DNA from 3 places in the Streptomyces sp. NPDC001544 genome. Region 3 is predicted to be linked to each of the others. Evidence: riboswitches for the same ligand, from Rfam matches in the RefSeq annotation. Region 3 holds a riboswitch; each other region holds the start of a gene.
The links. A riboswitch is a leader RNA that binds a small molecule or an ion and turns the genes downstream of it on or off. The one in region 3 is predicted to bind cobalamin.

Region 1 (9,452 bases), on a different contig from region 3:
CCGTCACCTCCGGCTCCCGCGGACATCCGGCCGCCAGACACTCCCCCTGGGCGATCCGGCGGATCGCGGCGAGCATGCGCGCCCGCACCGTCTCGGACTGGGTGCGCAGGTTGAGGGCGATGCGCGCCTCGGACGGGATGATGTTGTGCCGGGTGCCCGCCTCGATCCGGCCGACCGTCAGCACGGCCGATTCGGCGGCGGCGGTCTCCCGGGCGACGACCGTCTGCAGCCGGGTGACGAGATACGCGGCCGTCACCACCGGGTCGACGGTCGTCTCCGGCCGGGACCCGTGTCCGCCCCGGCCGTGCACGACGATGTCCACGTCCGTCGAGGCCGACATGATCAGCCCCGGCACGTGCGGGTACAGCCCGGCCGGACCCGGCACCGCGTGCTGGCCGAGCAGCACGTCCGGCCGCCCGAACCGCTCGTACAGCCCGTCCGCGACCATGCGGGCCGCGCCCTGCCCGGTCTCCTCGGCGGGCTGCCCGACCAGCAGCAGCGTCCCCGACCAGGTCTCCCGCCCGGCCGCCAGCGCCTGTCCGGCGCCCACGAGCCAGGTGACGTGCAGATCGTGCCCGCAGGCGTGCATCACGCCGTCCGTCTCGGACGCGTACGGCAGCCCCGTCCGCTCCGCGACCGGCAGGGCGTCCATGTCCGCCCGCAGCAGCACGACCGGGCCGTCCCCGTTGCGCAGCACCCCCGCGACCCCGGTGCCGCCGATCCCCTCAACCGTCTCGAACCCGGCCGCCCGCAGCCGCTCGGCGAGCCTGCCGGCCGTGCGGTGCTCGGCCATGGACAGCTCCGGGTGGCGGTGCAGATCCCGGTACAGGTCCTCCAGTGCGGCCACCGGAAGGTCGGCGGTCAGCTCCAGGGCGGTCCGGGCGGCGGGGGAGGTCATGGGGACGACCCTAGGGGGTGTCTAGCGGTGCTGGGCATGCTGGGCGGAAGGTGTCTCGGGAGTGGCCCTGGCCGGGCCCGCGTTGGCCGCCGTGATGAGGGCGGCGACGGCGACCACGGCTGCGGCGACGCCTCTGGCGTACCGTGCGGTGGGGCGTCCGTAGCGTGCGGATGAGCGTCCGAGCACGGCAACCTCGCAACAACAGCGGCATGTTAAGCATGTTTAATGCGACGCTTAACCTAGGGGCTGTTCAAGCCGAACGGCAAGGGGTGGAGGGGGAGTTGGGGTGTCGGAGCGTGACGATCCGGAGACCATCGGGCGACGGGTGCAGCAGCTGCGGGCAGAACGGGGACTGACCCAGCGGCAGTTGGCGGAGCCGGCGTACACGCCCGCCTATATCTCGACGCTGGAGGCGGGCCGGGTGCGGGCCTCCGACGACGCGCTCCGGCACATCGCGGGCCGGCTCGGCGTCGCGTTCGAGGAGCTGGCCGTCGGGCGGTCCCCGCACCTGGCCACCGACCTGCGGCTGCGGCTCACCGAGGCGCAGCGGACCCTGGCGACCGGCGAGGCCAAGGAGGCGGCCGTCCAGTACGCGGCCCTGCTCACGGAGGCGGAGGCGCAGGGGCTCCCCGCCGAGCAGGCCGCCGCGCTGCTCGGCCTCGGGGAGTGCGCACTGGAGACCGGTGACCTGGTCGAGGCCAGGGAGTACTTCGAGCGCGCCGAGGAGGTGACGGCCCGCGAGCCGCTGCCGGTGCGGGTGCCCGCCCTGCGCGGTCGCGCGGTCGCCCACTACCTGGCGGGTGAGCTCCGGTACGCCGTGTACCTGCTGGAGTCGGCCCTCGACGAGCTCAACCGGGGCGGGCTGCACGATCCGGACGCCCTCCTCCTGCTCTACGCCAGCATCATCGGCCCCTACATGGACATGGGCGCCCACGCCCGCGCCGCCCAGGCCGCCGAGTTCGCCCTCGCCCTCGCGCCGCAGGTCGAGGACCCCGCGCTGCTCGCCCGGATGCACCGCTCCGTCGCCCGCACCCTGCTCGCCGAGGGCCGGGTCGCCGAGGCCGACGCCTCCCTGGCCAAGGCGGCCGAGCTGTACCGCCAGCTCCAGCTTCGGACCGAGCTCGCCAACTGCCACTGGATGCGCGGGTACGTGTACGCCCAGGACGGCGAACTGGACCGCGCCGAGGAGGAGTTGCGCGAGGCGCTCGCGATGCTCTCCGCCACCCGCGCCGCCCTCTACAGCAGCCAGGTCGCCGTCGAGCTCGCCGACGTGCTGCACCGGCGCGGCAAGTCGGCGCAGGCCGCCGAGCTGCTGGAGGGGGTGCTCGGGGACCTCTCCTCGGAGCGGGGCGCCGTGCACTCGGCGGCCGCGCACCGGCTGCTGGGGATCATCGCCGAGGACGCCCGGGACACGGACGCGGCCGAGGAGCACTACGTACGGGCGCTGAGCCTGCTGGAGCGGGCCGGGGCCGCCGGTGACCTCGCCGACCTGTGCCGGCTGCTCGGCGACCTGCTGCGTCGCACGGGGCGGGTCGAGGCCGCACTGGACGCCTACCGGACGGGCCTCGGCCACCGCACGGCCCCCGGCACCACCACCCTCGGCCCCGCCCCGGCCCAGCCGCCGCTGTGAGGCGGGCGGCGCGGGTGGCCGGCGCGGCAGGTGCGGGCGGGTGCCGGACTGCTTGAGAGCCTTCGGAGGAGGGGTACACGGGGGTCGTACGGCCGTTCGACTCCACGGGAGGCTCGTCATGACGGACACGCACGCCGACCATGCCGGCCAGGGAGAGCAGGTGCTGGCCCGGCTGCAGACACTGCTGGTGGAGTCGGACCGGCTGGAGGACTTCCTGGACGAGCTCGTCACCCTCACCGCGCAGGCCCTGCCCGTCCCCGCCCACTGCTCCGTCACCCTCAGTCCGGAGGGCGGCGACCAGCCCACCACTGCGGCCGCCAGCGACCCCGAGGTGGAACTGTTCGACCAGCGGCAGTACGAGATCGACGACGGGCCCTGTCTGTCGACCCTGCGCACCGGCACGCCGCACGACATCCCGGACCTGGAGGCGGAGGACCGCTTCGGCCCCTTCCCGGACCTCTGCAACGAGTACGGCATGTGCAGCATGCTCTCGCTGCCGCTGACACCGCCGCGCCAGCGGGTCAGCGGCGTCATGAACCTCTACTCCAGCGAGCGCGGGGCCTTCACCCGGCCGGTACGGGAGCAGGCCGCCGTCTTCGCCGGATACGCCTCCGGCGCGCTGGGCGTGGCGCTGAAGATCGCCGGCCAGTTGCAGTTCAGCACCGACCTGCAGCGGGCGATCAGCTCCCGCACGATCATCGACCAGGCCCTCGGCATCATCATGTCGCAGCGGCGCTGCGACTCCGAGCAGGCCCTGGAGGTCCTCAAGCGCCTCTCGCAGGAGCACAACATCAAGCTCCGCGACGTGGCCTCGGAGGTCGTCGCCCAGGTCAGCGGTGCTCCCCCCGCCACCAGGCCGCTGCACCCGCGCGACTCGGCACTGTGAGCCCGCCCGGGGTGACCGAAGGCCGTTTCGGGCCCCCGGCCACGGGTAGTCGGGACTCCTCCCGGGGACGGGGACACCTGCTCCGGGGCCTTCGAGGACGGCCGGGCCGGGGCTGAAGGAGGCGGTGGAGGTGCGGCCCAGGGACGACGGCGCACACGCGGACGGTTTCGGCGGGCCCCAGCAGGGCCGGCACCCCACGCGTGCTCCCGGCGACCCGGCACCGGACCGGGCGGACCCGGCGCGGGCCCTGGCCGACGCGGTGCGCGGAGCGGCGCCCGAGGAACTGCCCCGACGGCTGTGCGCGGCCGCGGTCGAACTGCTTCCGGTGGCCGGCGCGAGCGTGTCACTGCTCAGCGAGGGGCTGCCCGTGCTGGTCGGGGCCAGCGACGACCACGCGGTCGGCATGGCGGAGATGGAGGCCACGCTCGGTGAGGGGCCCTGCGTGTGCGCCGCCGAGACCACCGCCCCGGTGTTCGCGGGCGACCTGACGGGCGGACCGGCCGTGGCGCGCTGGCCGGTGTACGCGCAGCAGGCGACGGCCGTGGGGGTCCGCGCGGCCTACTCGCTGCCCCTCGGCGACACCACGGTGTGCGTGGGCACCCTGAACCTGTACGGCACGGATCCCGGCGAGCTGGCCGGCCCCGACCTGCACACCGCCCGGCTGCTGGCGAGCGCCCTGACCACGGCGCTGACGTCGCTGCACCGGGACGATGCGGATGCCGGCCGGCTGGGCGGCCTGACCCACGAACACAGCGCGATCCAGCAGGCCATCGGCATGGTCATGGCCCAGCGGGGGGTCGACGCGGGCGAGGCGCTGGCCCGGCTGCGCGGGCGCGCGTTCGCCTGCGGGCGCACGGTGCTGGAGGTGGCGCACGACGTGGTCGGGCACCGCACACGGTTCGACAGGGACCAGCCCTGACGGGCCCTGACGGCGGTCAGGCCTGGGCGCGGGCCTCGTCGCGGACCTGGGCCAGACGCTGGGCGCCGACCTCCAGAGCCCGGCGGGCGGTGTCGTCGGGGAGTACGGTGCCGGGTGCGCCGAGCGTGAGCACGATCGACTGGTCCCCGACGCGTACCGCGGCGAGGTCCACGCTGAGCACGGGCGCGTCGCCGTCCGTGCCGGCCTCGCCGGTCAGCGTGATCCGCAGTCCCTGCCGGGCGTCCCCGACGGCCGGCAGCGGCAGCTCCTCCACCTGGACGGCCTCGGCGCCGGAGCGGGTGGTCGTCGCCAGGAACTGTCCGCAGCTTCCCGGCAGCGTCCGCAGCCAGGCCAGCGCGCGGTCCACGTCCGCCGGGCGGTGGGCGGCGACCTGGTAGCGCAACTGGGCGAGGTCGTCGGTGTCGTCCAGGGCGGTCACGGCGGCCTCGCTGCCCCACGGCGAACCGAACAGCTCCTCGGTGTACAGCGCCTCCAGCAACCGCTGACAGTCGGGCGCCGCGTTCGTCGTCGCCTTCAGCATCCCGTCCCGCCAGGTCGCCGCCCCCTCGGACGGCACCCACGGCGCGCCGAGATCGGCCTCGCCGACCAGCGCGGAGCGGGCCTGGGCGCCGGTCAGGGCGGGGTCGGGGCCGTTCTGCGCGTCCGGTGTCAGCGCCGAGGTGGCCACCGGGTCCCGGGCCTGGTCCGGTGTGCGCACCAGACAGGAGGAGGCACTGAGCAGCGTGGCCGCGGTGAGCAGGACGGCGGCGGGGCGGCGGGTGACCGAGGGGCGGGGCATGTACTCACGGCACCACTGCCTCCGGCGGTCCACCAGCGGTCCGGGCCGTCCGGGTGAGGGGCTGCCCAGGGCACCGCCGGGGGCTGCCGACCCCAGACCCCCGCTTCCCCGGTGACGCGGGCCCCGTCCGGGGTTGATCCTGGGGGCGGAACGACAGAAGGAGTCCGCCGTGACCGGTCAGCCCATACCCGTGATCATCGACTGCGACACAGGGGTCGACGACGCCCTGGCCCTGCTGTTCGCCGTCCGCCACCCGGACCTGGATCTGCGGGCGGTGACGTGCGTGGCCGGGAACACGGACGTTGACGGGGTCGTCCGCAACACCCTGACGGTGCTGGAGCAGGCCGGTGCGCCGGACGTCCCGGTGGCGCGGGGGGCCGAGCGGCCGCTGATCGAGCCGGCCCGCTCGGCACGGCATGTGCACGGCCACGACGGGATGGGTGACCTGGGGCTGCCCGCGCCGACCCGGGCCCCGGCCGCCGTGGACGCGGTGACGCTGCTGCACCGCGAGATCCTCGCCTCGCCCCGCCCGGTCACCCTGGTCCCGACGGCCCCGCTCACCAACATCGCCCTGCTGTTGCGCGCGCATCCGGAGGTGACCGGCAACATCGAGCGGATCGTGTTCATGGGCGGGGCCGTGGCCACCGGGAACGCCACGCCCGTCGCCGAGTTCAACGTCTGGCACGACCCGGAGGCGGCGGCGATCCTGCTCACCGCCGGGGTGCCGATCACCATGTACGGGCTGGACGTCTTCCACCAGGTCGTCGTACCCGGGGTCGAGGTGCGGCGGCTGCGGGCGAGTGCCGAGCCCGGCACCCGGCTGGCCGGCGAGCTGCTCGCCCACCGGCCGACGGCGCAGGGCGGCCCCGCCGAGGCCGAGGCGGCGGGCGGTCTCGGTGACGCGGGCGCGGTCTGCGCGGTCGCCGACCCGGAGGGCATCACCACCCGCCGGCTGCCCGTCGAGGTCTCCCTCGCCCCGGGCCCGGCCCGGGGCCAGACCGTCGTCGACCGCCGCCCCCGCCCGGGCGAGTCCGAGATCCACGAGGGCGTCCGCGAACAGGCGCTGCTGGACGTGGCGTTGGAGGTGGACGTCGACCGGTTCGTGAAGCTGTACCTGGAGACCGTGGAGCGGCCCTAGTCGGTCGGGGCGGGGGCCGGCGTCGGTGCTCCCCACCGTTCCTCCACCCGGGCCACCTTCCAGTAGGTCAGGGCCGCCGCCCACACCACCACGAACAGGCCGACGATGATGTAGCCGACGTTGTCCAGGTCGAGGTCCGCGATCCAGCCGGTGAGGCCGTCGCGCAGGTCGAGTTTGTCGTGCAGGACGCCGACCAGCTCGATGGTGCCGATGAAGAAGGCGACGGCGATGGACAGCCCGGTGATGGTGAGGTTGTAGAAGACCTTGCGCACCGGGTTGGAGAACGCCCACTGGTAGGCGAAGTTCATGAACGTGCCGTCGAGGGTGTCGAACAGGCTCATCCCGGCGGCGAAGAGGAGGGGCAGGCAGAGGATCGCGTACCAGGGCAGGCCGGCCGCCGCGCCCGAGCCAGCCATCACCATCAGCGTGACCTCGGTCGCCGTGTCGAAGCCGAGGCCGAAGAGGAAGCCCAGGGGGAACATCTGGCCGGGGCGGGAGACCGACTTCGTCAGACGGCCGAGGATCCGGTTCATGAACCCCCGGGAGTCCAGGTGGGCTTCGAGTTCCCTCTCGTCGTACGTGCCGGCCCGCATCGCCCTGAACACGCGCAGGATGCCCGTCAGGGCGACCAGGTTGAGGGCGGCGATGAGGTAGAGGAACGTGCCGGAGATCGTCGTACCCATGAAGCCGAGGACCTGGTGGGTGCGCGAGCCCTCGTTCATCACCTTGCCGGCGAGCTGGGTGCCGCCCGCGATCAGCGCCGCGAGGACCACCACCACGCTGGAGTGTCCGAGTGCGAACCAGAAGCCCACCGACACCGGGCGCTTGCCGTCGGCCATCAGCTTGCGGGTGGTGTTGTCGATGGCGGCGATGTGGTCGGCGTCGAAGGCGTGCCGCATGCCGAGGGTGTAGGCGGTGATGCCCAGGCCGATCCCGAACGCCTTGGTGCCGACCTTGTAGTGCTCGGGGACGACGAGCAGGAAGAGGATGCCGAACGCGACGACGTGCAGGGCGAGGATCACCACCAGCAGCCCGGCCGTCCTGAGCGTGTCCTCGCGCCGCCACCTGAAGGAGGCGGGCACCGTCGTCGGGGGGTCGGTCTTCACGGGCAGGGTCATCCGGTTCACGCTCCAGCACCTCGTGGATCACTTCGTGAGCTGCCGTGGCCGGTCTCCTGGCTTACGGGTGGTTGCGTCCGCCGTCCCTGCCTTCCCGGTCGTACGACCAGTGGCCCGGCGGGTGCCGGACGGGACGGGAACTCCCCGATCACAGTGGCGAGGGCCGCGTCGACATCGCATCGACTTCCCGAGCACCACGGCGTGCCCACCGTAGGGGTGCGAGCGGTTTCCTGCATAGCTGCGTACCTGCGCAGGTATGAAAGATCACAGAACGGCGCCTGCCACTATGGCGTCATGCATCTCGTGCCTGCCGACCGCGCGGACCGTCGCACCATCGACGGCCACCGGGTGTGCGACGCCATCGCCGCGATCGGCGAACCAGGTCATGTGCGCACCTGGGCCGACCGTTTCTCCCTGCTCGCCGACGCCAAGCGGCTCGCGCTGCTGCTCGCGCTGCACCGCACCGGGCCGCTCGCCGTGTCCGACCTGGCCATCGCGACCGGGATGAACGACCCCGCGGTCTCACAGGCCTTGCGGCTGCTGCGGGCGGCGGGGGTCGTGGAGGGCGAGAAGGAGGGGCGGGTGGTCAGGTACCGGGTGGTGGACGCCGAGGTGCGGGGGCTGCTGAAGCACTGCGCGGCCGACGGAGGCATCGTCGACCTGTCCTGAAGTTTCGCTTTCCCGGCGATGTGGACAGGATTGCCTCCGTCGTCCTCTCCGAGGGAGCCGCTGTGACCGACCTTTCGTCCAGGAATCCCGACTGGTGGCGCCAGGCCGTCATCTACCAGGTCTACCCCCGCAGTTTCGCCGACGCCGACGGTGACGGGCTCGGTGACATCCGGGGCATCACCGAGCGTCTGCACCACGTGGCCGCGCTGGGCGTCGACGCCGTGTGGCTGAGCCCCTTCTACCCGTCGGAACTGGCCGACGGCGGCTACGACGTCGCCGACCCCAGGGACGTCGACCCCCGCCTCGGCACGCTGGACGACTTCGACGCCCTGGTCGCCGAGGCCCACCGGCTGGGCCTGAAGGTGATCGTCGACATCGTCCCCAACCACACCTCCCACCAGCACCCCTGGTTCCAGGAGGCCCTGCGCGCCGGCCCCGGCTCCGCCGCCCGCGACCGCTACGTCTTCCGCGCCGGACGCGGGGAGCGGGGCGAACTCCCGCCCACCGACTGGCAGTCCGTCTTCGGGGGCAGCGCCTGGCAGCGGGTCCCCGACGGCCAGTGGTACCTCCATCTGTTCGCCCCCGAGCAGCCCGACCTCGACTGGGGCAACGAGGAGGTCCGCGCCGACTTCCGCACCACCCTGCGTTTCTGGTCCGACCGGGGCGTCGACGGCTTCCGCGTCGACGTCGCCCACGGCCTGGCCAAGGACCTCGACGGTCCGCTGCGCGACGTCGGGGACATCGGCGCGACCGGCGAGGACGCGCTGCCGCACCTGTCGCCCGGCAGCCATCCCTACTGGGACCGCGACGAGGTACACGAGATCTACCGCGACTGGCGCAAGATCTTCGACGCCTACACCCCGCCCCGCACCGCGGTCGCCGAGGCCTGGGTCCCGGACGCCCGCCGCGCCCTGTACGCCCGCCCGGACGAACTGGGCCAGGCGTTCAACTTCGAGTACCTTCAGGCCGGCTGGGACGCCGAGGTGCTGCGCGGGGTCATCACCGGTTCCCTGGACACGGCCCGTACGGTCGGCGCCTCGGCCACCTGGGTGCTGTCCAACCACGACGTCGTACGCCACACCTCACGCCTGATGCTGCCGCCCGGCACGGACGACAACGCCTGGCTGCTCTCCGGCGGCCACGCGCCGCGGATCGACGAGGCGGCTGGGCTGCGCCGGGCGCGGGCGGCGACCCTGCTGATGCTGGCCCTGCCCGGGTCCGCGTACGTCTACCAGGGCGAGGAACTCGGCCTGCCCGAGGTGGCCGACCTGCCCACCGAGGTCCTCCAGGACCCGATCTGGGAACAGACCGGGCACGTCCGCAAGGGCCGCGACGGCTGCCGGGTGCCCCTGCCGTGGACGACCGGGGGAGCGTCGTACGGCTTCGGCTCCGGGG
Region 2 (9,452 bases), on a different contig from region 3:
CCCTCCTCTGTACGTCCTTCACCAGTCCGGCGATCGAATCCGCCCGCAGTTCGTCCAGCGTCACCGCCGTGCCCCCCAGTTCACCGGCGAGCTGTCCCGCGAGCCCCAGCCGTACGGGCCCCGACTCGCAGTCCACGACCACCGACGCGATGCCCTCGGCGGCGAACAGCCGGGCCGCCCGCCCGGCGAGCGCGACCGGCTCAGGCCCACCGGTGGCCCGCCCGTCGGTCACCACCACGACCAGCGCCCGCCGCGCCGGATCCCGCAGCCGCTCGACCCGCAGCACCTCGTGGGCACGCAGCAGCCCCGCGGCCAGTGGCGTCCGACCGCCGGTCGGCAGCGACTCCAGCCGGGCCGCCGCCGTGTCCACGGAGGACGTCGGCGGCAGGGCGACCTGGGCGTCCTTCCCCCGGAAGGTCACCAGGCCCACCTTGTCCCGCCGCTGGTAGGCGTCGAGGAGCAGGGACAGCACGGCGCCCTTCACGGCGCTCATCCGCTGCCGTGCCGCCATCGACCCGGAGGCGTCCACCACGAACAGCACGAGGTTCCCCTCACGCCCCTCCCGGGTGGCCTGCCGCAGATCGTCCCGGCGCACGACCAGTCCCGGCCCGGACCGCCCGCGTGCCCGCTGGTGCGGGGCGGCGGCCTGCACGGTGGCCGCCAGGTGCAGCTTGGTCAGCGTGCCCTGCGGGCGCCGGGCCCCGGTGGTGCGGCCGTGCTCGGTCCGCGCCCGGGAACGCCGGCCGGCGGCACCCTCGCCGATGCCGGGGACGCTGAGCACCTTGGCGCGGAAGGGCTCGGCGGCCCGGGCGGGGGCCTGTTCGCCCGCCCCGGCGCCGGAAGGCTGCGGCTCCCCGCCCTCACCGGCCTCGGGGCTCGCGCCGGTGTCCCCGCCCTGCGGGTCGCCGTCACCCTGCGGGGGCTGCCCGCCACCGCCGCCGGGGCCGTCGGGGTCGGGATCCTCGTCGTCCTCGCCGGAGAACTCCTCCAGGGTCTGGTCCAGCTTGTCCTCGTCCAGCCCCGGCGCGTCGAAGGGGTTGCGCCTGCGGCGGTGCGGCAGCGCGAGCAGCGCGGCCTGCCGCACGTCCTCGGCGAGCACGTCGGTCCGCCCGGCCCAGGCGGCCAGCGCGGTCGCGGTACGGGCCATCACGATGTCGGCCCGCATGCCGTCCACCTCGAAGGCCGCACAGGTCGCGGCGATCTGCCGCAGCGCCCCGTCGCCGAGCCGCACCGACGGCAGCAGTTCCCGCGCCGCCACGATCCGCGCCCGTACGGCGGCCTCCTCCTCGGCCCAGCGGGCGGCGAAGCCGGCGGGATCGTCGTCGTACGCCAGTCGCCGCCGCACGACCTCCACCCGCTGCTCCGGCTCCCGCGAGGCCGCGACCTCCACGGTCAGCCCGAACCGGTCGAGGAGCTGCGGCCGCAGCTCGCCCTCCTCGGGGTTCATGGTGCCGACGAGCAGGAACTTGGCCGCGTGCCGTACGGAGACGCCCTCGCGCTCCACGTAGGAGGCGCCCATCGCGGCGGCGTCCAGCAGCAGGTCGACCAGGTGGTCGTGGAGGAGGTTGACCTCGTCGACGTACAGGATCCCCCGGTGCGCGTCGGCGAGCAGACCGGGCTCGAACGCCTTCACGCCCTCCGCGAGCGCCCGCTCGATGTCGAGCGCCCCGACCAGCCGGTCCTCGGAGGCGCCGACGGGCAGCTCGACCATCCGGGCCGGCCGGGACTCGAACGCCCCCGGTGCGTGCGGCCCGTCCGGGCAGGCGGGGTCGGGGGAGCCGGGGTCGCAGGAGAACCGGCATCCGGAGACGACGTCCACCTGAGGCATCAGCGAAGCCAGCGCACGCACCGCGGTGCTCTTCGCAGTCCCCTTCTCACCCCGCACCAGGACGCCGCCCACGGCGGGGCTCACCGCGTTGAGGAGCAGCGCCAGGCGCAGATCGTCCTGCCCGACGACGGCAGTGAAGGGAAAGGGCGTGCTCATGCCTGGATCACTCCTTCGAGTGGCTGGTGTCCGAGTCGGCCGCGTGCCGGGCACACGGCTGTCAACGTGTCGCTCGGATCCCCGCCGACGCGGGGATGGTCCGGGCACTGCCAGATCGACAGCCGTCCGTGCGCGTTGCTCCCCGCCGCTGCGGGGATTTCCAGGGAGCTCACGCTTCTCCCTCCAGATCGCCCTCAAGCTCGAGGTAGGTCGCTCGGAGCCGGTCCAGGGTCTCCTGGTCCGGCTCCGCCCAAAGGCCTCGCTCCGCGGCTTCCAGCAGGCGCTCGGTGATGCCCCTCAGCGCCCACGGGTTGGACTTGCGCATGAACTCCTGGTTCTCGGCGTCGAAGACGTACTCCGCGCTGAGCTTCTCGTACATCCAGTCGTCGACCACGCCCGCGGTGGCGTCGTAGCCGAAGAGGTAGTCGACGGTCGCCGCCATCTCGAAGGCGCCCTTGTAGCCGTGCCGGCGCATCGCCGCCATCCAGCGCGGGTTGACCACGCGGGCCCGGAAGACACGGTGTGTCTCCTCGCCGAGCGTGCGGGTCTTCACCTGGTCCGGCACGGCCGAGTCGCCGACGTACGCCTCGGGGGAGGCGCCCGTCAGATGCCGCACCATGGCGACCATGCCGCCGTGGTACTGGAAGTAGTCGTCGGCGTCGACGAGGTCGTGCTCGCGGGTGTCGACGTTCTTCGCCGCGACCGCGATCCGCTTGAACGCCGTCTCCATGTCCCCGCGGGCCGCCCGCCCGTCGAGCCCGCGCCCGTAGGCGTAGCCGCCCCACACCGCGTACACCTCGGCGAGGTCCGCGTCGGAGCGCCAGTTGCGCGCGTCGATCAGCGGCAGCAGGCCCGCGCCGTAGGCGCCCGGCTTGGAGCCGAAGACACGGGCGGTCGCGCGCCGCCGGTCGCCGTGCCGCGCGGTGTCCTCGTCGGCGTGCGCCCGTACGTAGTTGGACTCGGCGGGCTCGTCCAGCTCGGCCACCGCCCGTACCGCGTCGTCGATCAGCCCGACGACGTGCGGGAACGCGTCCCGGAAGAAGCCGGAGATCCGGACCGTGACGTCGATGCGCGGCCGGCCCAGCTCGGCCAGGGGGACCACCTCGAAGCCGGTCACCCGGCGCGAGGCGTCGTCCCAGACCGGGCGGCAGCCCAGCAGGGCGAGGATCTCGGCGATGTCGTCGCCCTGGGTGCGCATGGCGGACGTGCCCCAGACCGTCAGGCCGACGGACTTCGGGTACGCGCCCGTGTCCTGCAGGTAGCGCGCGACCAGCGAGTCCGCCAGCGACTGGCCGACCTCCCAGCTCAGCCGCGACGGGATGGCCTTGGGGTCCACGGAGTAGAAGTTGCGGCCGGTCGGCAGGACGTTCACCAGCCCGCGCGTCGGCGAGCCGGACGGTCCCGCCGGGACGTAACCGCCGTCCAGCGCGCGCAGGATGTGCCCGATCTCGTCGGTGGTCCGGGCCAGCCGGGGCACGACTTCGGTGCAGGCGAACTCCAGCACGGCGACCGCGTCGGGGAGTTCGGCGCCGAGCACCTCACCCACCAGACCGGCCGCTGCCGTCACGTCCCACGCCCGGGACTCCATGCCCTCCGCGATCCGCCGGCACAGCTGCTCCAGCAGGTCGATCGTGTCGGCGGCCGTCCGGGCCGGCCCCTCCACCAGGTCGGTCAGCTCCGCCGGCACCTTCACCGGGGCGCCCGGCCCGGCCAGCAGTTCCTTCTCCACCAGCCCGAAGTGGGCCGCCAGCGAGGCCCTCAGTCCCGGCAGCGCGTTGGCCTGCCCGCCCCACACCTGCGAGGCCCGCAGCACGGCGAGCACCAGGTTCACCCGGGGCTCGCCGACCGGGCCGCCGCCCAGGATGTGCAGACCGTCGCGGATCTGCACGTCCTTGATCTCGCAGAGGTAGCCGTCGATGTGCATGACGAACTCGTCGAACTCGTCGTCGTCCGGCTGTTCCGCCACATGCAGGTCGTGGTGCAGCTCCGCGGCCTTGACCAGGGTCCAGATCTGCGCGCGCACGGTCGGCGCCTTCGCCGGGTCCAGGTCCGAGACGAGCGCGTACTCGTCGAGGAGCTGCTCCAGCTTGGCCAGGTCGCCGTAGGTGTCGGCGCGGGCCATCGGCGGCACCAGGTGGTCGACGACCGTGGCGTGCCCGCGCCGCTTGGCCTGGGTGCCCTCGCCGGGGTCGTTGACGATGAACGGGTAGATCAGCGGCAGGTCGCCGAGGACCGCGTCCGGCGCGCAGCCGCCGGACAGCCCGAGGCCCTTGCCGGGCAGCCACTCCATCGTGCCGTGCTTGCCCATGTGCACGATCGCGTCGGCGCCGAAGCTGTTCTCCAGCCAGCGGTACGCGGCCATGTAGTGGTGCGACGGCGGCATGTCGGGGTCGTGGTAGATCGCGATCGGGTTCTCGCCGAAGCCGCGCGGCGGCTGGATCATGACGACGACGTTCCCGAACCGGAGGGAGGCGAGGACGATGTCGTCGCCGTCGACGTAGAGGGACCCCGGGGGCTCGCCCCACGCCTCCAGCATGGCGTCCTTCAGCTCCGGGTCGAGCTTGTCGAACCACGCCCGGTAGTCGGCGAGCGGCACGCGCGCGGGCGCGGCGGCAAGCTGCTCCTCCGTGAGCCACTCGACGTCGTGCCCGCCGGCCTCGATGAGGCGGTGGATCAGCTCGTCCCCGTTGTCGGGGTACTCGGTGAGGCCGTACCCGGCGTCACGGAGCGCGTCCAGCACCCGTACCGCCGACGCCGGGGTGTCCAGACCGACCGCGTTGCCGACCCGGGAGTGCTTGGTCGGGTAGGCGGTGAAGACCAGCGCGATCCTCTTGTCCGCGTTGGCCTTGTGCTTCAACTGCGCGTGGCGTACGGCGATCCCGGCGACCCGTCCCGCCCGCTCGGGGTCCGCCACGTACACCGGCACCTCGTCGGGGCCCTGCTCCTTGAAGGAGAACGGCACCGTGATGAGTCGCCCGTCGAACTCCGGGATCGCGACCTGCATCGCCGCGTCCATGGGGGAGAGGGCGGCGTCGGACTCGTCCCAGGCCGCGTGCGACGAGGTGAGGCAGAGCCCCTGCAGCACCGGGATGTTCAGCCCGGCCAGCGCCCCGATGTCCCACGCCTCCTCGTCGCCGCCCGCGGAGGCCTGCGAGGCGTGCGTGCCGCCCGCGGCGAGCACGGTGGCCACCAGGGTGTCCGCCCGGCCGAGGATCTCGTACAGCCCGGCGTCGGCGCCGCGCAGCGAACCGCAGTAGACCGGCAGGGCGTTGGCGCCGCGCGCCTCGATCGCGTCGCACAGGGTGTCCACGAAGGCGGTGTTGCCGCTCAGCTCGTGGGCGCGGTAGAAGAGCACGCCGACGGTCGGGCGGCCGTCCTGGAACGTGCGCGAGCCGTGCACGCCGTACTCCGGCATCTTCCGCGGCTCGACGAAGCCCTCACCGGTCAGCAGCACGGTGTCGGACAGGAACCGGGCCAGCTCGGTCAGGTTCTCCGGGCCGCCCTCCACGAGGTACTTCAGCGCCTCGGCCACCACACCGGCGGGCACCGACGACTCGGCCATCAACTCGGCGTCCGGCACGGCCTCTCCGCCGAGCAGCACGGTCGGGACGCCGGACGTCCTGAGCGCGGCCAGTCCGTCCTCCCAGGCCCGCTTGCCGCCGAGCAGCCGTACGACGGCGATGTCGGCGCCCGCGAGGAGCGACGGCAGCTCGGCCTCGACGTCCACCCGGGTCGGGTTGCCGATCCGGTAGGACGCGCCGGAGGCCCGGGCCGCCAGCAGATCGGTGTCGGCGGTCGACAACAACAGCACTGTGCTCATGCGGGCGCTCCCGGTGGAATGAAGGGCAGTCCTTGCGGCGCGCCCGACTCGATGAGCCGCAAGAGCGCGTCCGTGTCCGCGTGTTGTTCGATCAGGTCGCCGAGCCGGTCGAGCTGCTCCTCGCGCAGCGCGGCGAACGACGTGTCCGGCGCCGGTACGAAGCGGCGGCCCGCGGCGGCGGCCACCTCGCGCAGGAAGGCCCGCCGGAAGCCGTCCGACTCCAGCGAGCCGTGCCAGTGCGTGCCCCAGGTCTGGCCGACCCGGCAGCCGTCCAGGAAGGGCGTGCCGCCCGTCACCTCGGCGACCCCGTGATGGATCTCGTACCCCTCGACCGGCTCGCCGAGGGCCTCGCCCACCGGCCGGGTGAGGGTCTTCTCGCGGGCGAACCGCACGCGGACGGGGAGGACTCCGAGCCCTTCGACCTGACCGACGCGCGACTCGACCTCGTCCTCGATGTGCTCGCCGAGGATCTGGAAGCCGCCGCAGATCCCGAGGACCGGCCGTCCTTCGGCGGCTCTCCTGCTGATCGCCTGCGCGAGCCCGCGCTCCCGCAGCCACTGAAGCGCCCGCACGGTCCCGCGCGTCCCCGGGATCACCACGAGGTCGGCGTCCGCGAGCTCCTCCGGCCGGTCCACGAACCGCACCACGACACCCGGTTCGGCGGCCAGCGCGTCCACGTCGGTGAAGTTGGACATCAGCGGGATCGCGCACACGGCGACCCGCAGCACGTCCTCGCCGACGGGCGGGGCGGTGTTCGACTCGCGCACCGTCCCCCGCAAGGACACCCTCAGTCCGTCCTCCTCGTCGATGCCGAGCCCGTGCCGGAAGGGCAGCACGCCGTACGTGCGCCGTCCGGTGAGCCCCTGCAGCATGTCCAGGCCGGGTTCCAGCAGGGAGACGTCACCGCGGAACTTGTTCACCAGGAACCCGGCGACGAGCTCCTGGTCCTCGGGCGACAGCAGGGCGACCGTCCCGAAGAAGGAGGCGAACACACCCCCGCGGTCGATGTCGCCGACGACGAGCACGGGCAGCCGCGCGTTCCGCGCGATGCCCATGTTCACGATGTCCGTCCGGCGCAGATTGATCTCGGCGGGTGAACCGGCCCCCTCGCAGATCACCGCGTCGTACGTGCCGCGCAACTCCTCCAGGCACTCCAGCACGGTCCCCAGCAGCCGCTGCTGCCGCCCGCCGTGATAGCCGCGCGCGCTCAGCTCGCCCACCGGCTTGCCCAGCAGCACCACTTGGCTGCTCTGCTCGCCGCCCGGCTTGAGCAGCACGGGATTCATCAGCGCGGTCGGCTCGACACGGCACGCCTGTGCCTGCATGGCCTGCGCCCGCCCGATCTCCGCGCCCTCCCGCGTCACGAACGAGTTGAGGGACATGTTCTGCGCCTTGAACGGCGCCACCTTGACCCCCTGCCGCACCAGCCAACGGCAGATACCGGCGGTCACGACGCTCTTGCCCGCGTCGGAGGTGGTACCGGCGACCAGGAGGCCCCCGCTCATTTCCCACGTCCCTTCACAACGGCGCGCGCGGCGACGGTGACGCCGAGCGCGAGCAGACCGACCCGCCGGGAGAGCCGTACGGCCCGTTCGATGTCGGGCACGGCGACGGTGCGTCCCTCCTGGTTCAGCACCGGCCGGTGCTCCACCCGCCCCCCGTACGACAGGGTTCCGCCCAGCCGCACGCCGAGCGCCCCCGCGAACGAGGCCTCCACGGGCCCGGCGTTGGGGCTCGGATGCCTGCCGGCGTCGGCCCGCCAGGCCCGTACGGCTCCGCGCGGGTCGCCGCCCGCCACGGTCGCCAGGGCGGCCGTCAGCCGTGCCCCCGGCCATCCCGCGAGGTCGTCCAGCCGCGCCGAGGCCCACCCGTACCGCCGGTATCTGAGGGACTTGTGCCCGACCATGGCGTCGAGGGTGTTGACGGCCCGGAAGCCCAGCAGCCCGGGCACCCCGCCGAGGGCGCCCCAGACCAGGGCCCCCACGACCGCGTCGGAGGTGTTCTCCGCGACGGACTCCACGACGGCCCGGGCGATCCCGTCGGCGTCGAGCGCCTGCGGATCCCGGCCGCACAGGTGCGGCAGCCGCTCCCGGGCGCCCTCGACGTCCCCGGCCTGAAGCGCACGCCCGATGCGCCGGGCCTCACGGGCGAGGGAGGTCCCGCCCACGACGGCCCACGTGGCGGCGGCGGTCAGCGCGACGGAGGCGCTGCGGGAGGAGCGTACGGCCGCGGCGGCGACGGCGCCCAGACCGGCGGCGCCACCCACGCAGGCCGCGGTGTGCAGTGCGCCCCATCCCCGGTGGTCACGCCACAGCACCCGCTCCACGGCGGCGGCGGCCCGCCCGAACGCGGCGACCGGATGCCCGCGGTGCGGATCACCGAGCAGGTGGTCGCCGAGGAGGCCGGCGGCGGCGCCGTACGCGAAGACGCGATCGGCACGCATCGGCTCAGCCGGCCGTGGGGTCGGGCAGCGACCTGGTGCTGTACCTCAACGGCCGAGCGAGCATGGCGATATGTCCTCACTCAGGGTGTCCACGCCCTGGTTCGACTAGACCGGCGGTGAGAGTTCCTGGCTCCCGGGGCTTCCTACCCCGGTGACAGTGGCGGGACCGCGCCGGATTCGCACCGGCTTCCTCTCCTGCCGCCGTACATGGCTCCGGAAGTCCACCACGGCCCCGGAAGAGCCGTCAACTTGCTGTTGACCTGCACGGGGAGAGTGTGCTGAGGCCCACACCGACGCGGTGGCGGACGGTACGGCGGCATGCGAAAGGCTCCTCCCCGAGGACTTCGGGGAGGAGCCTCGATGCCTTGTTCAGGCTTTGATCAGGCTTTGTGCATGATCAGGTAGATCCCGTAGGCCACCGCCGCCGCGCACGCCGCGAAGCAGACGTACGCGCCGGTGACGGCGAGCCCGGCCGAGTCCCCCTGGGCGGCGGCGCGCTCGCGGCGCGAGAGGCCGGTGACGCCGAGGGTGAACAGGGCCACCAGGCCGACGGTGACGGCGAGGCTGACGCCGAAGACGGAGCCGAGGGCTGCCCAGTCGATCTTCATGTCGGAACTGCTTTCTCTAACCGGGTGCCCGGGGTCAGACGGTGGCGGCCGGCGGGGTCGCCGGGTCGGCGGCGACGCGTGCCGCCGGGGACGGGATCGTGCTCGACAGGTCCTCGGCCGGCACGCCCACCGGGGGCGGGGTGACGACGGCGATCGCGGTGGTGACCACGCCGGCCGGCTCCTCGCTCTCGTTGACGTTGGTCGCGTCGACCACCCCGCGGCGGGAGTACTTCCAGATCGCGGCGCTGGAGGCCACGAGGAAGACCAGTACCAGCGCGGTGCCCCAGTCACCGAGACCGGTGACCGACTCGGCGAGCGCGCCGACCAGCGCGGCGGCCGGGAGGGTGAGCGCCCAGGCGACGAACATCCGGGTCGCCGTGGACCAGCGGACCACACCGCCCTTGCGGCCCAGGCCCGCGCCCATCACGGAACCGGAGACGACATGCGTGGTGGAGAGGGAGAAGCCGAGGTGGGAGGAGGCCAGGATGGCCGTGGCCGCGCTGGTCTGGGCGGCGAAGCCCTGCTGCGGCTGAAGCTCCGTCAGGCCCTTGCCCATGGTGCGGATGATGCGCCAGCCGCCGATGTAGGTGCCGAGCG
Region 3 (9,452 bases):
ACCAACTCCTCAGCGTCCCCCAGGAGTTCCACCTCACGCGCGCTCATGGTCGGGTTGGCCGCGCGGCGTCGCCGCGCCTCCGTCAGGCCCGGCTCGGTGAGCCCGGACGGGTCGGCGAGCAGCGCGGCCAGCATGGCGCGGGCCGGCTCGGCGAGCAATTCGTCGCCGACGGCGACCTGGGCGAGGATCACCGCGGACATGCCCCAGTCGAGGCCGGGCGGGCCGTCCTCGGCGTTGGTCCAGTCGATCACCCGGGGGCCGTCCGGGGTGAGCATCACGTTGTCGGGGTGCAGGTCCAGGTGCAGGACGCGGGTGCCCGGGTCGGCCGCGTCCCGGCCGGGAACGGCGTGCAGCCGCCGCAGCAGCGCGGCGAGTTCGGTCCCGGCCTCCGCCGCGCCCAGCGAGCCGTCCAGGAGGGCGGCCAGCATCGTGGGCCCGGACAGCCGCTCCATCACCAGGTCGGTGCGGGAGCCGGACGGCCGGACGCGGGGCACCGGGTAGCCGTGCTCGCGCACGTACGTCATCACCCCCGCCTCGGCGGCCGCGTCGCCCCAGCCCTCCCGGTCGCGGCGCAGCACCCACGCCTCGTCGATCTCGTACACATCGGCCGACCGGCCCGAACCCAGCAGTCTCCCCGTTGACAGCATGGCGCGACCTTACCGACCGTGCCGGCCTCCCCGGCCCACAGGCTCCTCTCGGGCCTCGCCCACCGCCAGGTAGAGTGACCCGGTCGTCATCACACCCGTACGGGGGGAAGCCGGTGCAATTCCGGCGCTGACCCGCAACCGTGAGCCGCCGTCGGCGGTGAGCCGGACTCCCCCGTACGGACGTTGACCAACTCACGTGCGTCGGCGGCCCGCCGCGCGCACGGCACCGTCGAGGTCTACGGAGCCGAGCCGCCCGGGGTGTCCCGTGCTGCCCGCGCTCCCCAGGGAGAGGCAGCAACCGCCCATGAACGTCCGCCGCAGCGCCGCGGCCATCGCCGCCGTCGGTGTCATGGCCGCAGCCGCGCCCGCCACGGCCGCGTCGCCGTCGCCCTCCCCGTCGAGTGCGCGCCCGAAGGGGCTGTACGGCAGCACGGACCCCAAGTACGACGGCGTGTGGCGGCAGTCCCTCGCGCTGCTCGCCCAGCGCACGGTCGGCGTCCGGCCCGCCGCCGAGGCCGTCGACTGGCTGGTCGGGCAGCAGTGCGCCGACGGAGGCTTCGCCACCTACCGTCCGGATCCCGCCAAGTCGTGCGAGGCGACCAAGGCTCAGGCCGACACCAACAGCACGGCCGCCGCCGTCCAGGCCCTGCACGCGCTCGGCGGGCACGGCGGCGAGGTCCAAAGGGCCGTCGTCTGGCTGAAGAAGACGCAGAACAAGGACGGCGGCTGGCCCTACGCGCCGGGCTCGCCCAGCGACACCAACTCCACCTCCGTCGTCGTCGGCGCGCTCGCGGCGGCCGGCGAGGACCCTCTGCAGCCGCGCACCGGGGGCAGCACGCCGGCCGAACTGCTCGCCAAGTGGTCCATCCCCTGCGACGAGGACGGCGGCGGCGCCCTCGCCTACCAGCCGGACAAGAAGGGCAGGTTGTCGGCCAACGCGGACGCGACGGCGGCCGGCGTGCTGGGCGCGCTCGGCAAGGGCTTCGCGACGGAGGCCGGGAAGGCGCCGGAGGAGGGCTACGTCTGCGCCAACTCGGACAAGCCGCTGACCCCGCCGGAGACAGCCCGCAACGGCGCCGCGTACCTGTCGGACCAGACGCACGACACCGGCCACCTCACCTCCAGCCTCCCCGGCGCCAAGCCACAGCCCGACTACGGCAACACCGCCGACGCGGTCGTCGCCCTGGCCGCACAGGGCTGGACGAGGCAGGCGCGCAAGCCCTACGCCTGGTTGGAGAAGAACGCCGCGCAGTGGGCGAAGCAGTCCGGTCCCGCCGCCTACGCCGAGCTGATCCTCGCCGCGCACGCGATGGGCGCCGACCCGCGCGACTTCGGCGGTACGGACCTGGTGCGGGCGCTCGACGCGACGGGACCGGCGCCGCAGACGGCGAAGGCACGGACGACCGGTGGCGAGACCAAGCCGGCGAAGCACGACTCGGGCACCAGCCTGTGGTGGATCGTCGGCACCGGCCTCGTCGCGGGCATCGGCATCGGCTTCCTGCTCAGCGGCCGCAAGAGGAAGCAGGGGCTGTGACCGGCGTCCGCCGTGCCGGGGCGCTGCTCCTGGCCGCCCTCCTGTGCGTGGCGTCGGCGGGGCAGGCCCGGGCCACCGGCTACCGCTACTGGTCCTTCTGGGAGCGCACCGGCGACCACTGGACGTACGCCACGCAGGGCCCGTCGACCGCGCGTCCCGCCGACGGCGACGTGCAGGGCTTCCGGTTCGCGGTGAGCGAGGACTCCGCCTCCGCGCGGCGTCCGCGCGGCACCGCGGACTTCGACGCGATCTGCGGCAAGTCGCCCGCCCGGCCGGGCAAGAAGCGCATCGCCCTGGTCCTGGACTTCGGCACGTCCTCCGACGCCCCCTCCGGCCAGACCCCGCCGGCCCGCCGGACGGTCTGCGCGGCGGTCTCCGCCGACGGGACGACGGCGGACGCGCTGGCCGCCGCGGCCGGACCGCTGCGGTACGACGCGAACGCGCTGCTGTGTGCGATCGCCGGGTATCCCCGCAAGGGGTGCGGGGAGCAGGTGACCGCCGGCAAGCCTGCCGGGAAATCCGCCGGGAAGCCGGCCGGGAGCACACCGCAGGAAGGCCCGTCGGTGGGTCTGCCGGTGGGCGTGGGCGTGGTCGTGCTGCTGGGCGTGGCGGCGATATGGCGGGCCAGGCGCCGTGGCCGCGCGTAGCGCACCCGCGCTGCACGCTGGTGCCTGGTGGCTCTGGGCGCTGGGCCTGGGCACGGCGGCGACCCGCACCACCAACCCCCTGCTCCTCGCGCTCCTCGTGGCGGCGTCCGGTTATGTGGTGGCCACCCACCGCGGCACCGCTCCCTGGGCCCGCTCCTACGGCGCCTTCGCCAGGCTCGCTCTCGCCGTCCTCGTCATCCGTCTGGTGTTCGCGGTGGCGCTCGGCTCCCCCGTTCCCGGCACGCACGTACTCGTCGGCCTCCCCGAAGTCCCGCTCCCGCACTGGGCGCAGGGCATCCGTCTGGGTGGCGAGGTCACCGCCGAGGGAGTTCTGTTCGCGGTGTACGACGGCCTGCGGCTGGCCACGCTGCTGATCTGCGTCGGCGCGGCGAACGCCCTGGCGAACCCGGCCCGCCTCCTCAAGTCCCTGCCCGGCGCGCTGTACGAGACGGGTGTGGCCGTGGTCGTCGCCCTCACCTTCGCGCCGAACCTGATCGCCGACGCCCAGCGGCTGCGTGCCGCCCGCCGGCTGCGCGGCCGACCGGACCGCGGCGTCCGGGGTCTGCTGCAGGTCGGACTGCCGGTGCTGGAGGGTGCGTTGGAGCGGTCCGTCGCGCTCGCCGCCGCGATGGACGCCCGCGGTTACGGCCGCAGCGCCGACGTCCCCGCCCGGATCCGCCGTACCACCGCCGCCCTCACCCTGGGCGGTCTGCTCGGCGTCTGCGCGGGCACGTACGGCCTGCTCACCGCCGAGGGCGGCACGTACGGGCTGCCGGTCCTGCCGGCCTCGGTCGCCCTGGCCCTCCTGGGCCTGCGCCTCGGAGGCCGCCGTACCCTGCGCACCCGTTACCGCCCGGACGCCTGGAACGCGCGGGCCTGGCTGGTCGCCGGGTCCGGCGCGGCCGTCGCCGCGCTGCTGGCCCTCGCCTCCGTACGGGCCCCCGACGCGCTGCACCCCGGTGTCGTACCACTGACCGCACCCGGGCTTCCGCTGTGGCCCGCGGCCGCGGTACTCCTGGCTCTGCTCCCCGCCTTCGTCGTTCCCGAGGAGTCGTCGTGATCCGTTTCGAGGATGTCTCCGTGACGTACGACGGGGCGGCCGAACCGGCCGTGCGGGGAGTGGACTTCGAGGTGCCGGAGGGCGAACTCGTGCTTCTCGTCGGCCCGTCGGGGGTGGGCAAGTCCACCGTGCTGGGGGCGGTCAGCGGGCTGGTCCCGCACTTCACCGGCGGCACCCTGCGCGGCCGGGTCACGGTCGCCGGCCGGGACACCCGTACCCACCGGCCGCGTGAACTCGCCGACGTGGTGGGCACGGTGGGCCAGGACCCGCTCGCGCACTTCGTGACGGACACCGTGGAGGACGAACTCGCCTACGGGATGGAGTCGTTGGGGCTCGCTCCGGAGGTGATGCGGCGCCGTGTCGAGGAGACCCTCGACCTGCTGGGCCTGGCCGGCCTGCGGGACCGGCCGATCGCCACGCTCTCCGGCGGCCAGCGGCAGCGGGTCGCCATCGGCTCGGTCCTCACCCCGCACCCCCGGGTGCTCGTGCTGGACGAGCCGACGTCGGCGCTCGACCCGGCCGCCGCGGAGGAGGTCCTCGCCGTCCTCCAGCGGCTCGTGCACGACCTCGGTACGACGGTGCTGATGGCGGAGCACCGGCTGGAACGCGTGGTCCAGTACGCCGACAAGGTCGCGCTGCTTCCCGCTCCTGGCGCCGCTCCCCTCCTGGGAACCCCGGCCGAGATGATGGCGGTGTCCCCGGTGTACCCGCCGGTCGTGGACCTGGGCCGACTGGCGGGCTGGTGCCCGCTGCCGCTGACGGTGCGGGACGCGCGACGGCGGGCGGACGGGCTGCGGGACCGGCTCACCGGGCGGGACACACCGACCGACGCGGCACCCACCCGCACGACACCACCCGACGTAACACCGACCGACGCGGCACCGGCCGCCACGGCCCCCGCTCCCCCGCCGCGCGCAGCCCGCCGCCTGTTCCGGCGTGCCCCCGAGCAGCCCGCGCCGCCCACGGCCGCCGAAGTCCGCTCCCTGACCGTCCGCCGGGCCGGCGTCGACGCGCTCCGGCACGTGGACCTCACCGTCGCCCCCGGCGAGACGGTCGCCCTCATGGGCCGCAACGGCGCCGGAAAGTCCACCCTCCTCTCCGCGCTGGTGGGCCTGGTCGCACCGTCCGCCGGATCGGTGCAGGTCGGCGGCGCCGTGCCGCACCGCACCCCGCCCCGCGAGCTGGTGCGCCGGGTCGGACTGGTCCCGCAGGAGCCACGGGACCTGCTGTACGCCGACACGGTCGGCGCGGAGTGCACGGCGGCCGACCGGGACGCGGGGGCCGCGCCGGGCACGTGCCGTGCGCTGGTGTCGGAGCTGCTGCCGGGCATCGGCGACGACACGCATCCCCGGGACCTCTCCGAGGGGCAGCGGCTGGCGCTCGCCCTGGCGGTCGTACTGGCCGCGCGCCCGCCGCTGCTCCTGCTGGACGAGCCGACCCGGGGTCTGGACTACGCGGCGAAGGCACGCCTGGTCACGGTGGTGCGGGGCCTGGCTGCCGACGGGCACGCGATCGTCCTGGCCACGCACGACGTGGAGCTGGCGGCCGAGATCGCCCACCGGGTCGTGCTGCTCGCCGACGGCGAGGTGATCGCCGACGGACCGACGGCCGGCATCGTCGTGTCGTCCCCGTCCTTCGCACCCCAGGTCACCAAGATCCTGGCCCCGCAGTCGTGGCTCACGGTCGCCCAGGTCCGCGAGGCGCTCGCATGACGCGTCGGCCCCGCCCCGTCCGCCCCGTCCGCCTCGGCCCGCGCTCGCTGGCCGCGCTCGTCCTGGTCGGCGCGATCGGTGTCGTCGCCTTCGGCTGGCCCTTCCTGGCTCCGCCCGGCTCCCAGCTCGGCGCCCACGCGCAGGACGCGCCCTGGCTCTTCGCGGGACTGCTCCTGCTTCTCGTCGCCGTCGTGGCCGCGACGATCTCCGAGTCGGGGCTCGGGCCGAAGGCGGTGGCCATGCTCGGGGTGCTGGCCGCGACCGGTGCGGCGCTGCGGCCGGTCGGCGCGGGCACCGCCGGTATCGAGCCGATGTTCTTCCTCATGGTGCTCAGCGGGCGTGTCCTCGGCCCGGGCTTCGGGTTCGTGCTCGGTTCGGTCACCATGTTCGCGTCCGCACTACTCACGGGCGGGGTGGGGCCGTGGATGCCGTTCCAGATGCTCGCCATGGGGTGGTTCACGATGGGCGCGGGCCTGCTCCCCGGCCCCGACCGGCTGCGTGGCCGGGCGGAGCCGGTGCTGCTGGCCGCGTACGGATTCCTGGCCGCCTTCGCCTACGGCACGGTGATGAACCTGGCGGGCTGGCCCTTCATGGGTGCCCTGGCCTCGGGCATCGCCTTCGACCCGCACGCGGCGCTCCCGGCGAACCTGGCCCGCTTCCTCGCGTACTGCCTGGCCACCTCCCTCGGCTGGGACCTGGGCCGGGCGGTCTGCACGGTCGTCCTGACCCTGACGCTCGGGCCGACGCTTCTCAGGGCGCTGCGCCGGGCCACCCGCCGGGCGGCCTTCGAGACGGCCGTCACCTTCGAGCCACCCGCCACGTGACCACTCGTACGCGGCCCGTCAGGACCGCGGTGAAGCGCCCCACATGACGCACGTCACCTACGAGGCGACACCGTAGCGCGACTTGTCCGATATGTCGGCACCCGCACCCCCTCGGACCTGCGCTTCGAGAGCCGGCTCACATCCGAGACTTTCCCCTCGCATCCGGCCACAACTAGTAAAGGGGGCGATTGCGGACATCTCTTCCGCCTGTTTCCGTGGAGCGGTCGCCAGGCGCCGACGAGCCCTCGCAGCCCTGTCCCCGTACGAAGAGGTTTTCCGTGTCCGTCTCTGTCATCCGTCGCATCGCTTCCCCCAAGAAGGCCCTCACCTCCGCCGCCGTGGCCGCCGCCACCGCCGGCATGGTGCTGGCCTCGGCCCCGGCGCACGCCGCGAACACCACGGCGCCCGCGCAGGCCCAGGCGATCGCGCACAAGATGATCCCGGACGCCGCCCAGTTCACCGCGTTCAGCAAGATCGTCGAGCGGGAGAGCGGCTGGAACATCGCCGCCACCAACGCCTCCTCCGGCGCCTACGGCCTCGTCCAGGCCCTGCCGGGCTCGAAGATGGCCTCGGCCGGCTCGGACTGGAAGACCAACGCCGCCACCCAGATCAAGTGGGGCCTGGACTACATGAAGTCCCGCTACGGCAGCCCGGCCGCCGCCTGGAAGTTCTGGCAGGCCAACGGCTGGTACTGACCCGGCCAACCCGGTCCGGCAGCCGCGCGCACCCTACGTCCAACGACGGGCGGGGGTGCGCGCGGCTGTGCCACGTTTCCGGGCAGTCGTGGTGGACTGGGAGCCGCCCTGCCCGTCGCACCGACCGGAGAGCACATGACGGCGGAGAGCCGGAGAGAGGACAGCGAGAACCTCGACGACCCCGAGCGGCGCGGAGTGCGCCTGGTGGTCGTGCTGTTGGTGCTGACCGTGGTCAGCGGCCTGATCGACGCGGTGAGTTACCTCGGCCTCGGCCGGGTCTTCACGGCCAACATGACCGGCAACGTGGTGGTACTGGGCTTCGCCGCGGCCGGAGCGCCCGGCTTCTCCGTGGCGCACGCGGCGACATCCCTGACCTGCTACCTGGCGGGAGCCGTGGTGGGCGGCCGGGTCGCGGCGCGCCACGGCGGCGGCTCCCGCCGGACCTGGGCCCGGGTGATGCTCGGCGGCGAGGCGGTGCTGATGGGCGTCTCGGCGGCGGTCGCCTTCTTCGCGCCGTTCCGCACCGCGTACGCGCTGATCGCCCTCACCGCCTTCGCCATGGGCCTGCGCAACGCGACCGTCCGCAAGCTGGGCGTGCCCGACCTCACGACCACCGTCCTGACCATGACCCTCACCAGCCTGGCCTCCGACTCCCCCGTCGGCGACGGTTCGAGTCAGCGCCACCCGCGCCGCATCGCCGCCGTCGTCGCCATGGCCGTGGGCGCCGCACTGGGCGCCTCGCTGGTCCTCCATCACGGGCTGGGCGTGCCACTGCTGGTCGCGGCGCTGACGGCGGGGGTGCTGGCGGTGGTGACATCGGGGCGGGAGTAGGGCTGAGGCCCTCCGCTCCCGTCGCGCGTTCTACTGGGCGCTTGCCGTGGGACGGACGACGATCTCGTTGACGTCGACCTGCGGAGGCTGGGCAACGGCGTAGGCGATGGCCTCCGCGATGGCGGAGGCGGGGAGTGCCACGGCGCGGTAGGTCTTCATGGCCTCCCTCGCGGCAGGGTCGGAGATGCCGTCGGCGAGTTCGGACTCGGTGACGCCCGGGGAGACGAGGGTGACCCGGATGTCTCCGCCGGACTCCTGACGCAGTCCTTCGGAGATCGCGCGGACGGCGAACTTGGTGGCGCAGTAGACGGCGGCGGTGGGCGAGACCTCGTACGCCCCGACGGAGGCGATGTTCACGAAGTGGCCTCCGCCCTGAGCGCGCATCGCGGGCAGTGCGGCGGCGATGCCGTGCAGGACTCCCCGCACGTTGACGTCGATCATCCGGTGCCACTCGTCGGTCTTCAGCGCCTCCAGCGGCGAGAGCGGCATCACTCCGGCGTTGTTGACGAGCACGTCCACCCGGCCGTAGCGCTCGCGGGCGGTGGACACGAAGGCCCCGACGTCGTCGGCGTCCGTGACGTCCAGCCGCTGGAAGGCCGCGGTGCCGCCCGCGGTGGTGATCTCCTTGGCCAGCGCTTCGAGACGATCGGTGCGCCGCGCCCCCAGGAGCAGGCGGTGGCCGTCTGCGGCCAGTCGGCGGGCGGTCGCCTCTCCGATCCCGCTGCTCGCTCCGGTGACCGCCACGACCTTTGCTGCGTCTGTCATGCCCGTGTTTCCTCTCGGTGGAGCATGCCGACCGTCTGTCGGCCCGACCGAGTCTGTGCAGGCCGGAGACCGCCGACCAGGGTGTGTGCTGCCTGGGTGCACCACACCCAGGCAGCCGCCGCCGCTGCGGCCTAGCCTGTGGGCATGATCGCCAACCACCTGGGAGAGTTCCTGCGCGCACGTCGGGCGGGCCTGCGGCCGCAGGACGTCGGCATGGTGAGCTGCGGCGTGCGCCGGGTCAGCGGGCTGCGCCGTGAAGAGGTGGCCGTCCTGGCCGGGGTGAACGTGGATTACTACACCCGTCTGGAACAGGGGCGCGAACGCCACCCCTCGGCCCAGGTGCTCGACGCGCTCGGCCGCGCCCTGCGGTTGGACCCGGACGCCCAAGCGCATCTGCACCGGCTGGCGGGGTCGGCGCCGGGCAACCGGTTCACCCACACCACGGACCACGTCAGCCCCGCCCTGCGCCGACTGATGGACGGCTGCCCGGGCTCCCCCGCGTTCGTCGTCAACCGGACCTTGGACGTCCTGGCGGGCAACGCCCTGGCCGAGGCACTGCATTCACCGTTCGAGCAGGCGGACAACCTGGCCCGCATGACCTTCCTCGACCCGGCGGGCCGGCAGTTCTACACCCGGTGGGGCGACACGGCGCAGGCCACCGTGGGCCACCTGCGTCAGGCGGCCGGTCTCGATCCCGACGACCCCCGGCTGCGGGACGTCGTCCGCGCCCTCTGCGA

Region 1: it holds a riboswitch for cobalamin, as region 3 does, so the genes downstream of both, ACFY0F_RS13685 (HoxN/HupN/NixA family nickel/cobalt transporter) here and ACFY0F_RS02885 (prenyltransferase/squalene oxidase repeat-containing protein) in region 3, are expected to answer to the same signal.
Region 2: it holds a riboswitch for cobalamin, as region 3 does, so the genes downstream of both, ACFY0F_RS36420 (cobalamin biosynthesis protein) here and ACFY0F_RS02885 (prenyltransferase/squalene oxidase repeat-containing protein) in region 3, are expected to answer to the same signal.

The regions. Positions count from the first base shown of each region.
Region 1 covers NZ_JBIAVN010000004.1:184,730-194,181, forward strand. Annotated here, with positions in the region: gene ACFY0F_RS13655 (amidohydrolase) at 1-898, opposite strand, end outside; gene ACFY0F_RS13660 (helix-turn-helix domain-containing protein) at 1,185-2,528, shown strand; gene ACFY0F_RS13665 (ANTAR domain-containing protein) at 2,647-3,414, shown strand; gene ACFY0F_RS13670 (GAF and ANTAR domain-containing protein) at 3,545-4,333, shown strand; gene ACFY0F_RS13675 (hypothetical protein) at 4,350-5,132, opposite strand; gene ACFY0F_RS13680 (nucleoside hydrolase) at 5,302-6,270, shown strand; gene ACFY0F_RS13685 (HoxN/HupN/NixA family nickel/cobalt transporter) at 6,267-7,388, opposite strand; cobalamin riboswitch at 7,417-7,602, opposite strand; gene ACFY0F_RS13690 (ArsR/SmtB family transcription factor) at 7,683-8,057, shown strand; gene ACFY0F_RS13695 (alpha-amylase family glycosyl hydrolase) at 8,120-9,452, shown strand, end outside.
Region 2 covers NZ_JBIAVN010000024.1:59,530-68,981, reverse strand. Annotated here, with positions in the region: gene ACFY0F_RS36435 (putative cobaltochelatase) at 1-1,984, opposite strand, end outside; gene cobN (cobaltochelatase subunit CobN) at 2,154-5,804, opposite strand; gene ACFY0F_RS36425 (cobyric acid synthase) at 5,801-7,309, opposite strand; gene ACFY0F_RS36420 (cobalamin biosynthesis protein) at 7,306-8,247, opposite strand; cobalamin riboswitch at 8,348-8,488, opposite strand; gene ACFY0F_RS36415 (hypothetical protein) at 8,628-8,855, opposite strand; gene ACFY0F_RS36410 (anion permease) at 8,890-9,452, opposite strand, start outside.
Region 3 covers NZ_JBIAVN010000001.1:644,768-654,219, reverse strand. Annotated here, with positions in the region: gene ACFY0F_RS02890 (phosphotransferase) at 1-647, opposite strand, end outside; cobalamin riboswitch at 710-840, shown strand; gene ACFY0F_RS02885 (prenyltransferase/squalene oxidase repeat-containing protein) at 952-2,181, shown strand; gene ACFY0F_RS02880 (SCO2322 family protein) at 2,178-2,828, shown strand; gene ACFY0F_RS02875 (CbiQ family ECF transporter T component) at 2,815-3,888, shown strand; gene ACFY0F_RS02870 (ABC transporter ATP-binding protein) at 3,885-5,600, shown strand; gene ACFY0F_RS02865 (ECF transporter S component) at 5,597-6,424, shown strand; gene ACFY0F_RS02860 (lytic transglycosylase domain-containing protein) at 6,703-7,119, shown strand; gene ACFY0F_RS02855 (YoaK family protein) at 7,255-7,950, shown strand; gene ACFY0F_RS02850 (SDR family oxidoreductase) at 7,981-8,715, opposite strand; gene ACFY0F_RS02845 (helix-turn-helix transcriptional regulator) at 8,860-9,452, shown strand, end outside.